Regions from separate parts of the Pseudomonas sp. IzPS59 genome, predicted to be linked through region 3. Evidence: predicted binding sites of a transcription regulator. Region 3 holds the regulator's gene; each other region holds the start of a gene.
What was found. Region 3 encodes FliA, which starts transcription of late flagellar genes. Its sites were predicted from a motif close to CTAAAGTTTNNNNNNNNNNNGCCGNTAA; they were not measured.
Positions count from the first base shown of each region.

Region 1: a site for FliA is predicted at 1,988-2,015, ahead of IF189_RS22475 (flagellar protein MotY). Genes of this name have one in related genera too.
Region 2: a site for FliA is predicted at 2,255-2,282, ahead of IF189_RS21470 (methyl-accepting chemotaxis protein). Genes of this name have one in related genera too.

Region 1 covers NZ_CP062251.1:5,014,964-5,019,155, forward strand. The annotation lists gene IF189_RS22470 (argininosuccinate synthase) at 1-883, opposite strand, end outside; gene IF189_RS22475 (flagellar protein MotY) at 1,013-1,921, opposite strand; gene pyrC (dihydroorotase) at 2,082-3,128, shown strand; gene rnt (ribonuclease T) at 3,125-3,799, shown strand; gene IF189_RS22490 (peroxiredoxin) at 3,875-4,192, opposite strand, start outside.
Region 2 covers NZ_CP062251.1:4,786,183-4,790,374, reverse strand. The annotation lists gene IF189_RS21480 (inorganic phosphate transporter) at 1-982, opposite strand, end outside; gene IF189_RS21475 (transporter) at 1,091-2,119, opposite strand; gene IF189_RS21470 (methyl-accepting chemotaxis protein) at 2,396-4,018, shown strand; gene IF189_RS21465 (hypothetical protein) at 4,131-4,192, shown strand, end outside.
Region 3 covers NZ_CP062251.1:1,781,489-1,785,680, reverse strand. The annotation lists gene IF189_RS08085 (protein phosphatase CheZ) at 1-602, opposite strand, end outside; gene IF189_RS08080 (chemotaxis response regulator CheY) at 620-991, opposite strand; gene fliA (RNA polymerase sigma factor FliA) at 1,159-1,899, opposite strand; gene fleN (flagellar synthesis regulator FleN) at 1,896-2,726, opposite strand; gene flhF (flagellar biosynthesis protein FlhF) at 2,840-4,180, opposite strand; gene flhA (flagellar biosynthesis protein FlhA) at 4,192-4,192, opposite strand, start outside.

The DNA.
Region 1 (4,192 bases), 3.1 Mb from region 3:
TGATCGATTCAATGGCGCGGTGAGCACGCAGCATGATGGTGCCGCCCGGGGTTTCGTAGCAGCCACGGGACTTCATGCCAACATAACGGTTCTCAACGATGTCGAGACGACCGATACCGTGTTGACCACCGATCTTGTTGAGGGTCGCCAGTACGGTGGCCGGGGTCATTTCGACGCCGTCCAGCGCGACGATGTCGCCGTTGCGGTAGGTCAGCTCCAGGTACTGCGGGGTGTCGGGAGCCTTCTCCGGGGAGACGGTCCAGCGCCACATGTCTTCCTCGTGCTCGGTCCAGGTGTCTTCCAGCACGCCGCCTTCATAGGAGATGTGCAGCAGGTTGGCGTCCATCGAGTACGGGGATTTCTTCTTGCCGTGACGCTCGATCGGGATCGCGTGCTTCTCGGCGTAATCCATCAGCTTCTCGCGGGACAGCAGGTCCCACTCGCGCCAAGGGGCGATCACTTTCACGCCTGGCTTGAGCGCGTAGGCACCCAGTTCGAAACGTACCTGGTCGTTGCCCTTGCCGGTCGCGCCGTGGGAAATGGCGTCGGCGCCGGTTTCGTTGGCGATTTCGATCAGACGCTTGGCGATCAGCGGACGCGCGATGGAAGTACCCAGCAGGTACTCGCCTTCGTAAACGGTGTTGGCGCGGAACATCGGGAACACGAAGTCACGCACGAATTCTTCGCGCAGGTCGTCGATGTAGATTTCTTTGACGCCCATGGCCTGCGCCTTGGCGCGAGCCGGCTCGACCTCTTCGCCCTGACCCAGGTCAGCGGTGAAGGTCACGACTTCACAGTTATAAGTATCCTGCAGCCACTTGAGGATCACCGAAGTGTCCAGGCCGCCGGAATACGCCAGAACGACCTTGTTTACGTCCGCCATGCCATCACTCCACGGGGTTCTACGGAAAGCCGAGGAGTCTACCGCTCAAACGCGATAATTTACAGAGGCGCGACAGCTTAAGACGACAAAGCGACAGAATCTGTCGAGAGCGCGACGATGACCGACAGGTCAGGAAGTCGCCGCAGCGTTGGCAGGCGTACTGGCTTGAGGCGCTGGAGCAGTGACCGGTGCCACCCGGGCCAGCTTCACGCTGACTCGCCGGTTTTTCGCCCGGTTGGCGGCGTTGGTGTTCGGTACCAGCGGGTATTGCTCGCCGTGGAAACGCACGGTGATCTGCGATTCGGCGATGCCGTTGGCCTTGAAGAAATCGACCACCGCCAGCGCACGACGGCGCGACAACTCACGATTGGTCAGGCGATTGCCGCTGTTGTCGGAATAGCCATCGAGTTCAATGTGATTGACCGTCGGATCGGCCTTCATGAACTCGAGCATTACTTGCAGTTTGGCTTTCGCGGCGGCGTCCAGATCGGTGCCTTCGCCCGGAAATCCAACTTGCGAATTTTTGACCTGATCGAAATTCTGCGGGAGCAGTTTCGCCACGCAGGTCTGATAGTCATTGAACGCCTTGCTGAACTTGACCGGCAGCAGACGCACTTCGGAGACCCGTCCATCACCGGAGGCACGGCGCACCACCGGGCTGCGACCTTCCAGCAAACCGCTGATCAGCCCGCCGGCCTGCGATTGCGAACTGTTGAACAGCACGTTGCCGGTGCCGATCCTGACGCTGCCCAGGTTGATGTCATTGCGTCCCGGCTGCCAGGGCGCTGCCGCCGCCAGCAAGGTTGCCGAACCACCGCCCAGCATCGCGTTGTAGGCATTCAGGCGAAAGATCGCCTGCTCGCCGGCCTTGCGCACGAACTGGCCCGAGCCGAAATCGGTGATCGGCTGCGTCAGGCGGCATTCGAACTTGTCGCCTTCGACCGTCCACTCAATGTTCTCCAGACGGGTCTGGTAGGTCAGTGCCATCGCGGGAAGACTGGCAAACACACTGAGCAAGGCTAAATAACGCTGGCGCACGGGAGGCTCCATTGGCTTCTACAACAAAAAAGACCGATACATACATGTTTACGGCATACCTATGGGATATCGGACGCTCGTCGCAAAACTTGATAGCGAGTGCCTGCAAGAGTCTTTTCCGGTAGCATTCGCCTCAGTTTGACCCGCCTGGAATCCCCTCATGTCCGACCGCCTGACCCTGCTGCGTCCCGACGACTGGCACATTCATCTTCGCGATGGTGCCGTGTTGACCAATACCGTTGCAGATGTTGCGCGCACCTTTGGTCGCGCCATCATCATGCCTAACCTGGTACCTCCGGTGCGCAACGCCGCTGAAGCCGACGGCTATCGCCAGCGGATTCTCGCTGCCCGCCCGGCCGGCAGTCGTTTCGAGCCGTTGATGGTGCTGTACCTCACCGACCGTACCCAGCCCGAAGAAATCCGTGAAGCCAAGGCCAGCGGTTTTGTCCACGCGGCCAAGTTGTACCCGGCCGGCGCCACCACCAACTCCGATTCCGGGGTCACCAGCATCGACAAGATCTTCCCGGCGCTGGAAGCCATGGCCGAAGTCGGCATGCCGCTGTTGATCCACGGTGAAGTCACCCGTGGCGACGTCGACGTGTTCGACCGCGAAAAAATCTTCATCGATGAGCACATGCGCCGCGTGGTCGAGCGTTTCCCGACCCTCAAGGTCGTGTTCGAACACATCACCACCGGCGATGCCGTGCAGTTCGTCAACGAGGCTTCGGCCAACGTCGGCGCGACCATCACCGCGCATCACCTGCTGTACAACCGCAACCACATGCTGGTGGGCGGGATCCGGCCGCATTTCTACTGCCTGCCGATCCTCAAGCGTAATACGCATCAGGAAGCTCTGCTCGACGCGGCCACCAGCGGCAGCGCGAAGTTCTTCCTCGGCACCGACTCGGCACCGCACGCCCAGCACGCCAAGGAAGCTGCCTGCGGCTGCGCCGGCTGCTACACCGCGTACGCTGCCATCGAGCTGTATGCCGAAGCCTTCGAGCAGCGCAATGCGCTGGACAAGCTCGAAGGGTTCGCCAGCCTCAACGGCCCGCGCTTCTACGGTCTGCCGGCCAACACCGACCGTATCACCCTGGTTCGTGAAGAATGGACCGCCCCGACCAGCCTGCCCTTCGGCGAGCTGAACGTTATCCCGCTGCGCGCCGGTGAAAAACTGCGCTGGCGCCTGCTGGAGGAACACGCGTGAGTGAAGACCATTTCGACGACGAACTGGACGGTCAAGGTGGCGGCGGTTCGCGCCATCCGATGGCAGCGCGCTTTCGCGGCTACCTGCCGGTTGTCGTCGACGTAGAGACCGGTGGCTTCAACTCGGCCACCGACGCGTTGCTGGAGATTGCCGCGACCACCATCGCCATGGATGAAAAGGGTTTCGTCTACCCGGATCACACCTACTTCTTCCGTGTCGAGCCGTTCGAAGGCGCCAACATCGAAGCGGCCGCGCTGGAGTTCACCGGGATCAAGCTCGATCACCCGTTGCGCATGGCGGTCAGTGAAGAAACGGCCCTGACCGACATCTTCCGTGGCGTGCGCAAGGCCTTGAAGGCCAACGGTTGCAAGCGGGCGATCCTGGTCGGCCACAACAGCAGCTTCGACCTGGGCTTCCTCAACGCCGCCGTCGCGCGGCTGGACATGAAGCGCAACCCGTTCCACCCGTTCTCCAGCTTCGACACCGCGACCCTCGCCGGCCTGGCGTACGGTCAGACCGTACTGGCCAAGGCCTGCCAGGCAGCCGACATCGATTTCGATGGCCGTGAAGCGCACTCCGCGCGTTACGACACCGAGAAGACCGCCGAGCTGTTCTGCGGCATCGTCAACCGCTGGAAACAGATGGGCGGCTGGGAAGACTTCGACGACTGATGGTCGTCGGTTTTCTACCGAGCATAAAAAAACCGGCCACATGGGCCGGTTTTTTTTGTACCTCGACGTTGAGCCTTACAGGGCAGCAGCGTTCTCGGTCAGGTAAGCCGCAACGCCTTCCGGCGAAGCGTTCATGCCTTTGTCGCCTTTTTTCCAGTTGGCAGGGCAGACTTCGCCGTGCTCTTCGTGGAATTGCAGAGCGTCGACCAGACGGATCAGCTCTTCCATGTTACGGCCCAGCGGCAGGTCGTTGATGATCTGCGAGCGGACAACGCCTTTGTCGTCGATCAGGAACGCGCCACGGAAAGCCACGCCGCCTTCGGATTCAACGTCGTAGGCCTTGGCGATTTCGTGCTTCATGTCGGCAGCCATGGTGTATTTCACCTGGCCGAT
Region 2 (4,192 bases), 3.0 Mb from region 3:
GCGGATCGGCCGGGGCCGGCAGCGGGGCGCTTTTCACCAGCGCCTGCTGGGTGACTTCAGCCACCGCCGCGAACTGCAGCGTCTGATCGGCAGGCATGGTGCGGTTCAGGGCGTAAGCCATCGGCAAGGTGCCGACCAGAATCAGCATGATCAGGCCCATGCCTTTCTGGCCGTCGTTAGAACCGTGGGCGAAGGACACGCCGGTGCAGGTGGCGATCAGCAGACCGCGAATCCACCATGGCGGCGGGGTGTTGCCTTCCGGTGCCTTGTACAGCGAACGGTTCTTCACGAACGCACGCAACGCCAGCAGCAACAGCGCCGCGCAACCGAAACCCACCAGCGGCGACAGCAGCAGTGCGTAACCGATCTTGGTGGCCTGGGCCCAGTCCACACCGCTGGTGCCATCGCGACCGTGCATCAGGGCATTCGCTACGCCAACGCCGATGATCGAGCCGATCAGCGTGTGCGACGACGAGGCCGGCAGGCCCAGCCACCAGGTGCCGAGGTTCCACAGGATCGCGGCGATCAGCAGGGCGAAGATCATCGCGAAACCGGCGGACGAGCCGACCTGCAGAATCAGCTCAACCGGCAACAGCGCGATGATGCCGAACGCCACCGCGCCGCTCGAAAGCAACACGCCGAGGAAGTTGAAGAAACCCGACCAGACCACAGCCACGTTCGGCGGCAGCGAGTGGGTGTAGATCACCGTGGCCACGGCGTTGGCGGTGTCGTGGAAGCCGTTGACGAACTCGAAGCCCAGCGCAATCAGCAGTGCCACGCCGAGCAGCAGGAACGGCGTCCAGGTGGTGACCACCGTGCCGAGTTCGTGCATGTCGTGCATCAGGCTGTAGGCGGTGAACAGCATCCCCATGGCCAGCACGGCGAAGAACACCACGTAAGTGAAGGGGCCGGTTTTCTTGTCGAGCGCCGGCCTGCCGCTGGAAGCGGGGGCCGGGCTGGCGGTCAGGGAGGGAGTAGCCATGGGAGGACAATCCTGAGCGAGGGAAGGAGTGTCGCCCATGATCGTTGCTAAATATTACAGAGAGACTGCGGCAGATCAGTGTTCGGTGGATTAGCCGCGCCGCCGGTCCTAATAATCCCCGCGCTTGCGAAACGCCCAGCGCCCGGCAATCACGGTGAACGTGGCCACCAGTGCCACCAGAATCCAGAACCCTTCCGGATCGGTGGCCAGCGGCACACCGCCGACGTTCATGCCGAAGAAACCGGCGATGATGTTGATCGGCAACGCCAGCACCGTGACCACGGTCAGGGTGAACAGGGTGCGGTTGCTCTGTTCGTTGAGGTTGGCGGCGATCTCTTCCTGCAACAGCTTGATCCGCTCGCCGAGGGCCGTAAGGTCGTTGATGATCAGCGCGAACTCCTCGGTGGATTTGCGCAGCTCCTTGACGTCTTCCTTCTGCAACCAGGACGGTGGCCGGTTGAGCAGGCGCAGCAGCGAGCCCGGCTCCAGCGCCAGCAGCCGTTGCAGGCGCACCAGCACCCGACGGTTGGCGCCGAGTTCGGCGCGGTTGGTCGACAGCCGTGAGGAGAGCAGTTCGTCCTCGACCTGATCGACGCTCATGCTGGTCTTGCGCACGATCTGGGTCAGCACTTCGCCCTGATCGCGCAGCAGGTGCACGAGCAATTCCGACGGCGAGCGAAAGCACTCGCCGGCCTTCACCGATGAACGCAGCTTGTCCACCGAGTGCAGCGGTTGCAGGCGCGCACTGACGATCAGTTTGCTGCGCACGCAGACCCACAGCGTCGACACGTCCGACGACACCATGCTGCTGAGGTTGAACACCACGTCGTTGACCACCGCCAGCAACGCCGAATCCACATGCTCGATGCGGGTCGAGCGCGAGCCTTCATGCAGCGCCTCGAAAAATTCCTGGGGCAATTGCAGATGACTTTTCATCCAGCGCTCGCACGCGGCGTGGGCGAGGTTCAGGTGCAGCCAGAGGAATTCGTCGCTGTCGCTGTCGCTGTCGTCCTGCAGACAGCGCAGGGCGGTCGCCGAATCCACTTCGCGCCCGCGCTCGCCCGGGCGAAAACGGAAGCCGTAAAGCAGGCCAAACAGATCAGGATCGCGATGGCTGATATCCAGGCTGTGGTTCATGAAGTCTCGCTGCAAGGAAGGCGTCTGTTGCGGGATTTGCAGATTCACCTGAGCCGCATCATTGCAATGCAATGTGACGTTTTGGTGACAGCGAAATGACGTCAAAATCAATGCCTTACCGGCGGTCGGAATTTTCTCAAGAAGTGCTCTGGCACGCCGATCACGCATGAGTTAGGTTGCGCGCCTTCGGCCAAGAGCCAAGGTCCGCCGACACGGATGTCCGGCCACAATTCACGTCTTGTCGGACGTGCCTCATCCCTGTCATGAGTACCTGCGATGCTGCAAAAATCCCTGAGAGCGCAAATTCTCGCCCTGCTGAGCGGCAGCCTGTTGGCGATGCTGTTGATCGCGCTGGCCTGCTTTCATTTTCTGTCCAACGGCGTGCAAAGCTACAGCCAGTTGATCGCCGGTCCCTTGCACACCTCGCAACTGATCGACGAAGCCAATCTGCAATTCAAGGTGCAGGTCCAGGAGTGGAAAAACGTCCTGCTGCGCGGCAAGCAACCGGCAGATCTGGCCAAGTACTGGGGCCAGTTCGAAGACCGTCAGCGCGATGTGCAGAACATCCTCGGTGAACTGGCCAACCAGAAAGGCCTCGAGCCTTCGCTGAAAACCCGCATCGAACGTCTGCGTGAAGAGCATCGTTTGCTCGGCGCCGCGTACCAGAAAGGTCGCGATGCCTACGTAGCCGCCGGTGCCGATCCGACCGCTGGCGACGTGGCGGTCAAAGGCGTCGACCGCGCCGCCAGTGACCAGATGAGCGAGCTGGTGGCCGAGCTGCGCAAGCAGGGCACCGAACAGTCGGCACTGATCAGCGCCAGCGCCGATCGCACCGTGATGCTGGGGATTCTGGTGATGCTCGCTTCCGGTCTGTTGATCGGTCTGCTGAGCCTGTGGCTGGTCAACCGCAATCTGGTCGAGCCGATCCGCAAACTCATCGACTACGTCACCCAGTTGAGCAAGGGCCGTCTGGTCGAACGTGTGGCCAGCGACCGTCAGGACGAGCTGGGCAATCTGGCTGCTGCGGCCAACACCCTGCGCGATTTCCTCGCCGAAACCTTCAACCATCTGCAGCGCAGCGCCAAGGATCTGGACAGCGCCAGCGGCGAGTTGAACGCCATCGCCACCGTGATGGCCGGCGGCACCAACGAGCAGTTCAACCGCACCGATCAGGTGGCCACGGCGATGAATGAAATGTCCGCCACTGCCCAGGAAGTCGCCCGTCATGCGGCCGATGCGGCGCGTGCTGCCGACGATGCCGACCAGTCCGCCCAGCAGGGCGAGAAAGTCATGCAGAGCACCATCCACAGCATCACCCAGATGCGCGGTGAAATTGCCAACACCGCCACGGTGATCCGTCGTCTGGAAGCCGATAGCGGGCGCATCGGCAAGGTGCTGGAAGTGATTCGCGGCATCGCCGAACAGACCAACCTGCTGGCGCTCAACGCGGCCATCGAAGCGGCCCGTGCCGGCGAAGCCGGGCGTGGTTTCGCGGTGGTGGCCGACGAGGTGCGCAACCTCGCGCAGCGTACGGCGGAGTCGATCATCGAGATCAACCAGATCATCCAGAGCGTGCAGACCGGCGCGGTGGATGCAGCCCACGCCATCGACAGCGGCCAGACCCGCAGCGATGAAAGCGTCGAGCAAGTGACCCAGGCCGGCGCCATGCTTGAGCGCATCACCCATGCGGTGGAAGCGATCCGCGACATGAACCGCCAGATCGCCACGGCAGCTGAAGAGCAGACCTCGGTGGCCGAAGACATCTCGCGCAACCTGACCGAGATCACGTCGATTGCCAGCACCAACCTCGACAACGTGCAGCGCACCGAAAGCGCCAGCCAGAACCTGCACGGCCTGTCCGGCCAACTGAACGACGTCACCGCTCGCCTGAGCGTCTGACCCGCCAGCGACTGTGTACCGGCCCGGTTACCGAGTCGGTACACAGTCGATCTCAATTCGTGCAGGCCGCCGCCGATGGCCGGTTATTCATAACCGTCATTGGAGATTTCCCATGGTCAGCATCACGTCTGTTTCGATCAATCAGACCGTCACCACGTCCACCAGTAAAACGTC
Region 3 (4,192 bases):
ACGAGTTTGAGCAGATTGCTTTCGACTTCGGTGACCAGTTGGGTCACGCGCTTGATCACTTGACCGGTGAGGTCCTGGTAATCCTGGGCCAGCAGGATGTCGTTGAGGTTGCTCGACACCGCGCGGTTGTCCGCGCTGCTGCGTGCCAGAAAACCGTCGACCCGACGCGCCAGTTCGCGGAACTCTTCAGCCCCGACTTCGCGGCGCATGAAACGTCCCCAGTCGGCACTCAACGCCTGGGCTTCATCAGCCAGACCATTGACCACCGGCGTGGCGCTTTCCACCAGATCCATGGTGCGGTTGGCCGCAGCTTCGGTCAGCTTGACCACATAGCCCAGGCGCTCGGTCGCATCAGTGATCTGCGACACTTCCTCGGCCTGCGGCATGTGCGGGTCGATCTGGAAGTTGACGATTGCACTGTGCAGTTCGCGCGTGAGCTTGCCGACTTCCTGGTACAGGCCACGGTCACGGGTCTGATTGAGCTCATGGATCAGTTGCACAGCGTCGCCGAACCTGCCTTTTTCAAGGCTTTCGACCAGTTCGACCGCGTGTTTTTTCAGCGTCGACTCGAAGTCGCCCTGTGAAGATTCTTTATGCTCCATAGCTCCCCCGCGCGTCATCAGCCGATGCGTTCGAAAATCTTCTCGATTTTTTCTTTCAGCGCCTGAGCCGTGAAAGGTTTGACCACGTAGCCGTTAACGCCGGCCTGGGCCGCTTCGATGATCTGCTCGCGCTTGGCTTCAGCGGTCACCATCAGCACCGGCAGGTGCTTGAGTTTTTCATCGGCGCGCACGTGACGCAGCAGGTCGATACCGGTCATGCCGGGCATGTTCCAGTCGGTCACCAGAAAGTCGATGCTGCCGCTGTTGAGCACCGGAATGGCGGTGGTGCCATCGTCGGCTTCAACGGTGTTGGTGAACCCGAGGTCACGCAACAGGTTCTTGATGATCCGCCGCATCGTTGAGAAGTCATCAACGATGAGGATTTTCATGTCTTTGTTCAATTCGACCTCCAAGCAGTCTTAAACGCGTCCAGCACCTGAACGCGCCATTTCAATCAATCCGGCAAAGCACTCGATGACTGTCTGGAGCACAACAGAGCAAGACCGGTGCCGTTCACCACCGCACCAGCCTCGTTCGCAGTGTCCCCACACTGCCTTCAGCGCGCTCGCCACTCCCCCAAACGCCCCCGCAAGCGGGCCGCGCACTGGCTGTGTAACTGGCTGACCCGCGATTCACTGACACCAAGGACTTCACCGATTTCCTTGAGGTTCAGCTCTTCGTCGTAGTACAGCGCCAACACCAGTCGCTCACGCTCCGGCAAATTGGCAATCGCGTCCGCCAGCGCCGCCTGGAAGCGTTCATCTTCCAGATCGCGTGACGGCTCAAGATGAGCACTGGCGCCATCCTCGTGCAGCCCTTCGTGTTCGCCGTCCTGCAACAGGTCGTCGAAACTGAACAGTCGGCTGCCCAGGGTGTCGTTCAAAATCCCGTAGTAATCGTCGAGACTCAACTGGAGTTCGGCCGCAACCTCGTGATCTTTAGCGTCACGGCCGGTTTTAGCTTCAATCGAGCGAATCGCGTCGCTGACCATACGGGTATTGCGGTGAACCGAGCGCGGTGCCCAGTCCCCCTTGCGTACTTCATCGAGCATCGCGCCGCGGATCCGGATGCCCGCGTACGTTTCGAAACTGGCACCCTTGCTGGCGTCGTATTTGGTCGAGACTTCGAGCAGGCCGATCATCCCGGCCTGAATCAGGTCTTCGACCTGCACACTGGCCGGCAACCGCGCCAGCAAGTGGTAGGCGATGCGTTTGACCAGTGGCGCGTAACGCTCGATCAGCTCGTACTGCGCGTCACGCGCCGACTTTTTGTAAAGGTTCATACCGCTGGCGGTCATAGCACAGGTCCTGCCGTTTGCTGCACGAGGCGCTCGACGAAAAATTCGAGATGGCCGCGCGGGTTGGCGGGCAGCGGCCAGGTGTCGACCTTTTGCGCGATCGCCTTGAATGCCAGTGCGCACTTGGAACGCGGGAAGGCTTCATAGACCGCACGCTGCTTCTGCACCGCCTTGCGCACGCTTTCGTCGTAAGGCACCGCACCGACGTATTGTAAGGCGACGTCGAGGAAGCGATCCGTGACCTTGGTCAACTTCGCGAACAGGTTGCGACCTTCCTGCGGGCTCTGGGCCATGTTGGCCAGGACGCGGAAGCGGTTCATGCCGTAATCGCGGTTGAGCAGCTTGATCAGTGCGTAGGCGTCGGTGATCGAGGTCGGCTCGTCGCAGACCACCAGCAACACTTCTTGCGCCGCGCGAACGAAACTGACTACCGAGTCACCAATACCCGCAGCGGTGTCGATCACCAGCACGTCGAGGTTGTCGCCGATGTCACTGAATGCCTGAATCAGACCGGCATGCTGGGCCGGGCTCAGGTGAACCATGCTTTGCGTGCCGGAAGCGGCCGGCACGATGCGGATCCCGCCGGGACCTTGCAACAGCACGTCGCGCAGCTCGCAGCGGCCCTCGATCACATCGGCCAAAGTACGTTTGGGCGTCAGGCCCAGCAGAACGTCGACGTTCGCCAGACCCAGGTCGGCATCCAGCAGCATGACCCGACGGCCAAGCTCTGCCAGCGCCAGGGACAAGTTCACTGACACGTTAGTCTTGCCGACGCCACCTTTGCCGCCGGTCACCGCGATCACCTGTACGGGATGCATGCTGCCCATGTTATTTCTTTACCTTGTCTTGCATAGACGGAGGCCACATTACTGGCTGCGCGTTCACAACCGGAACAATGCGTGGCAGACCATCGATGTAGGTACAAAAACTGTTCATTACCTCAGCCAACCTGCTTGGTCGGGCTGTGGTAGATATCAGCGAACATGTCAGCCATGGCTTCTTCGCTGGGTTCTTCCTGCATTTGCACGCTGACGGCGCGGCTGACCAATTGATGACGGCGCGGCAGATGCAGATCATCCGGAATCCGTGGGCCATCGGTCAGGTAGGCGACCGGCAGTTCATGACTGATCGCCAGGCTCAGCACTTCGCCAAGGCTGGCCGTCTCATCCAGTTTAGTCAGGATGCACCCGGCGAGCCCGCAACGCTTGTAACTGTGATAAGCGGCGGTTAGAACCTGTTTCTGGCTGGTGGTTGCCAGTACCAGATAATTTTTCGACCGAATGCCACGACCGGCCAGGCTTTCCAGTTGCATGCGCAGTGCCGGATCGCTGGCCTGCAGGCCGGCGGTGTCGATCAGCACCACGCGTTTGCGCAGCAGAGGATCCAGCGCCTGCACCAGGGACTGGCCCGGGTCGACGTGGGTCACCGACACATTGAGGATCCGGCCCAGGGTTTTCAACTGTTCCTGAGCGCCGATGCGGAAACTGTCCATGCTCACCAGCGCAATGTTCTGCGCGCCGTACTTGAGTACGTAGCGGGCAGCCAGTTTGGCGAGGGTGGTGGTCTTGCCCATGCCGGCCGGGCCGACCATGGCAATCACACCGCCCTCTTCCAGCGGCTCGACTTCCGGTGTGGCGATCATCCGCGCCAGGTGCGCCAGCAACATGCGCCAGGCCTGACGAGGCTCTTCGATATCGCTGGTCAGTGCCAGCAGGTCGCGGGACAACGGACCGGACAAGCCGATGCGCTGCAGACGGCGATACAGATTCGCCTGAGCCGGACGGCTGCCTTGCAGCTGATTCCAGGCCAGGGTGCCGAGCTGAACTTCCATCAGCTCGCGCAGGCTGTTGAGTTCGAAACGCATCGAATCCAGCGCACGCGGATCGACGCCAGCGGCAGCCGGCGCAGGTGCCGGGGCTGGACGGGCCGGTGCGGCGTACGTCGGTTCTGTCAGAGGCTCGGCAGCCGTCAGCGGCAGGCCGGCGGTCAATGGCAGACCGGAGAACAACTGGCGATTGGTGTTGCCGTCGGCCTCACCACGCATGCTCAGCTCGGCCTGGGCGGTGACGATGCGCGACTGAGTCTTGCGCAGCTCGTCTTCGAGTTCCATGTTCGGAACCCGTGGCGCCAGCGCCGACAGTTTGTAATCCAGCGCCGCCGTCAGCTCGACGCCGCCGGCAATGCGGCGGTTGCCAATGATGGCGGCATCAGCGCCCAGCTCATCACGAACCAGCTTCATGGCCTGACGCATATCGGCGGCGAAAAAACGCTTAACTTGCATAAACCACTACCT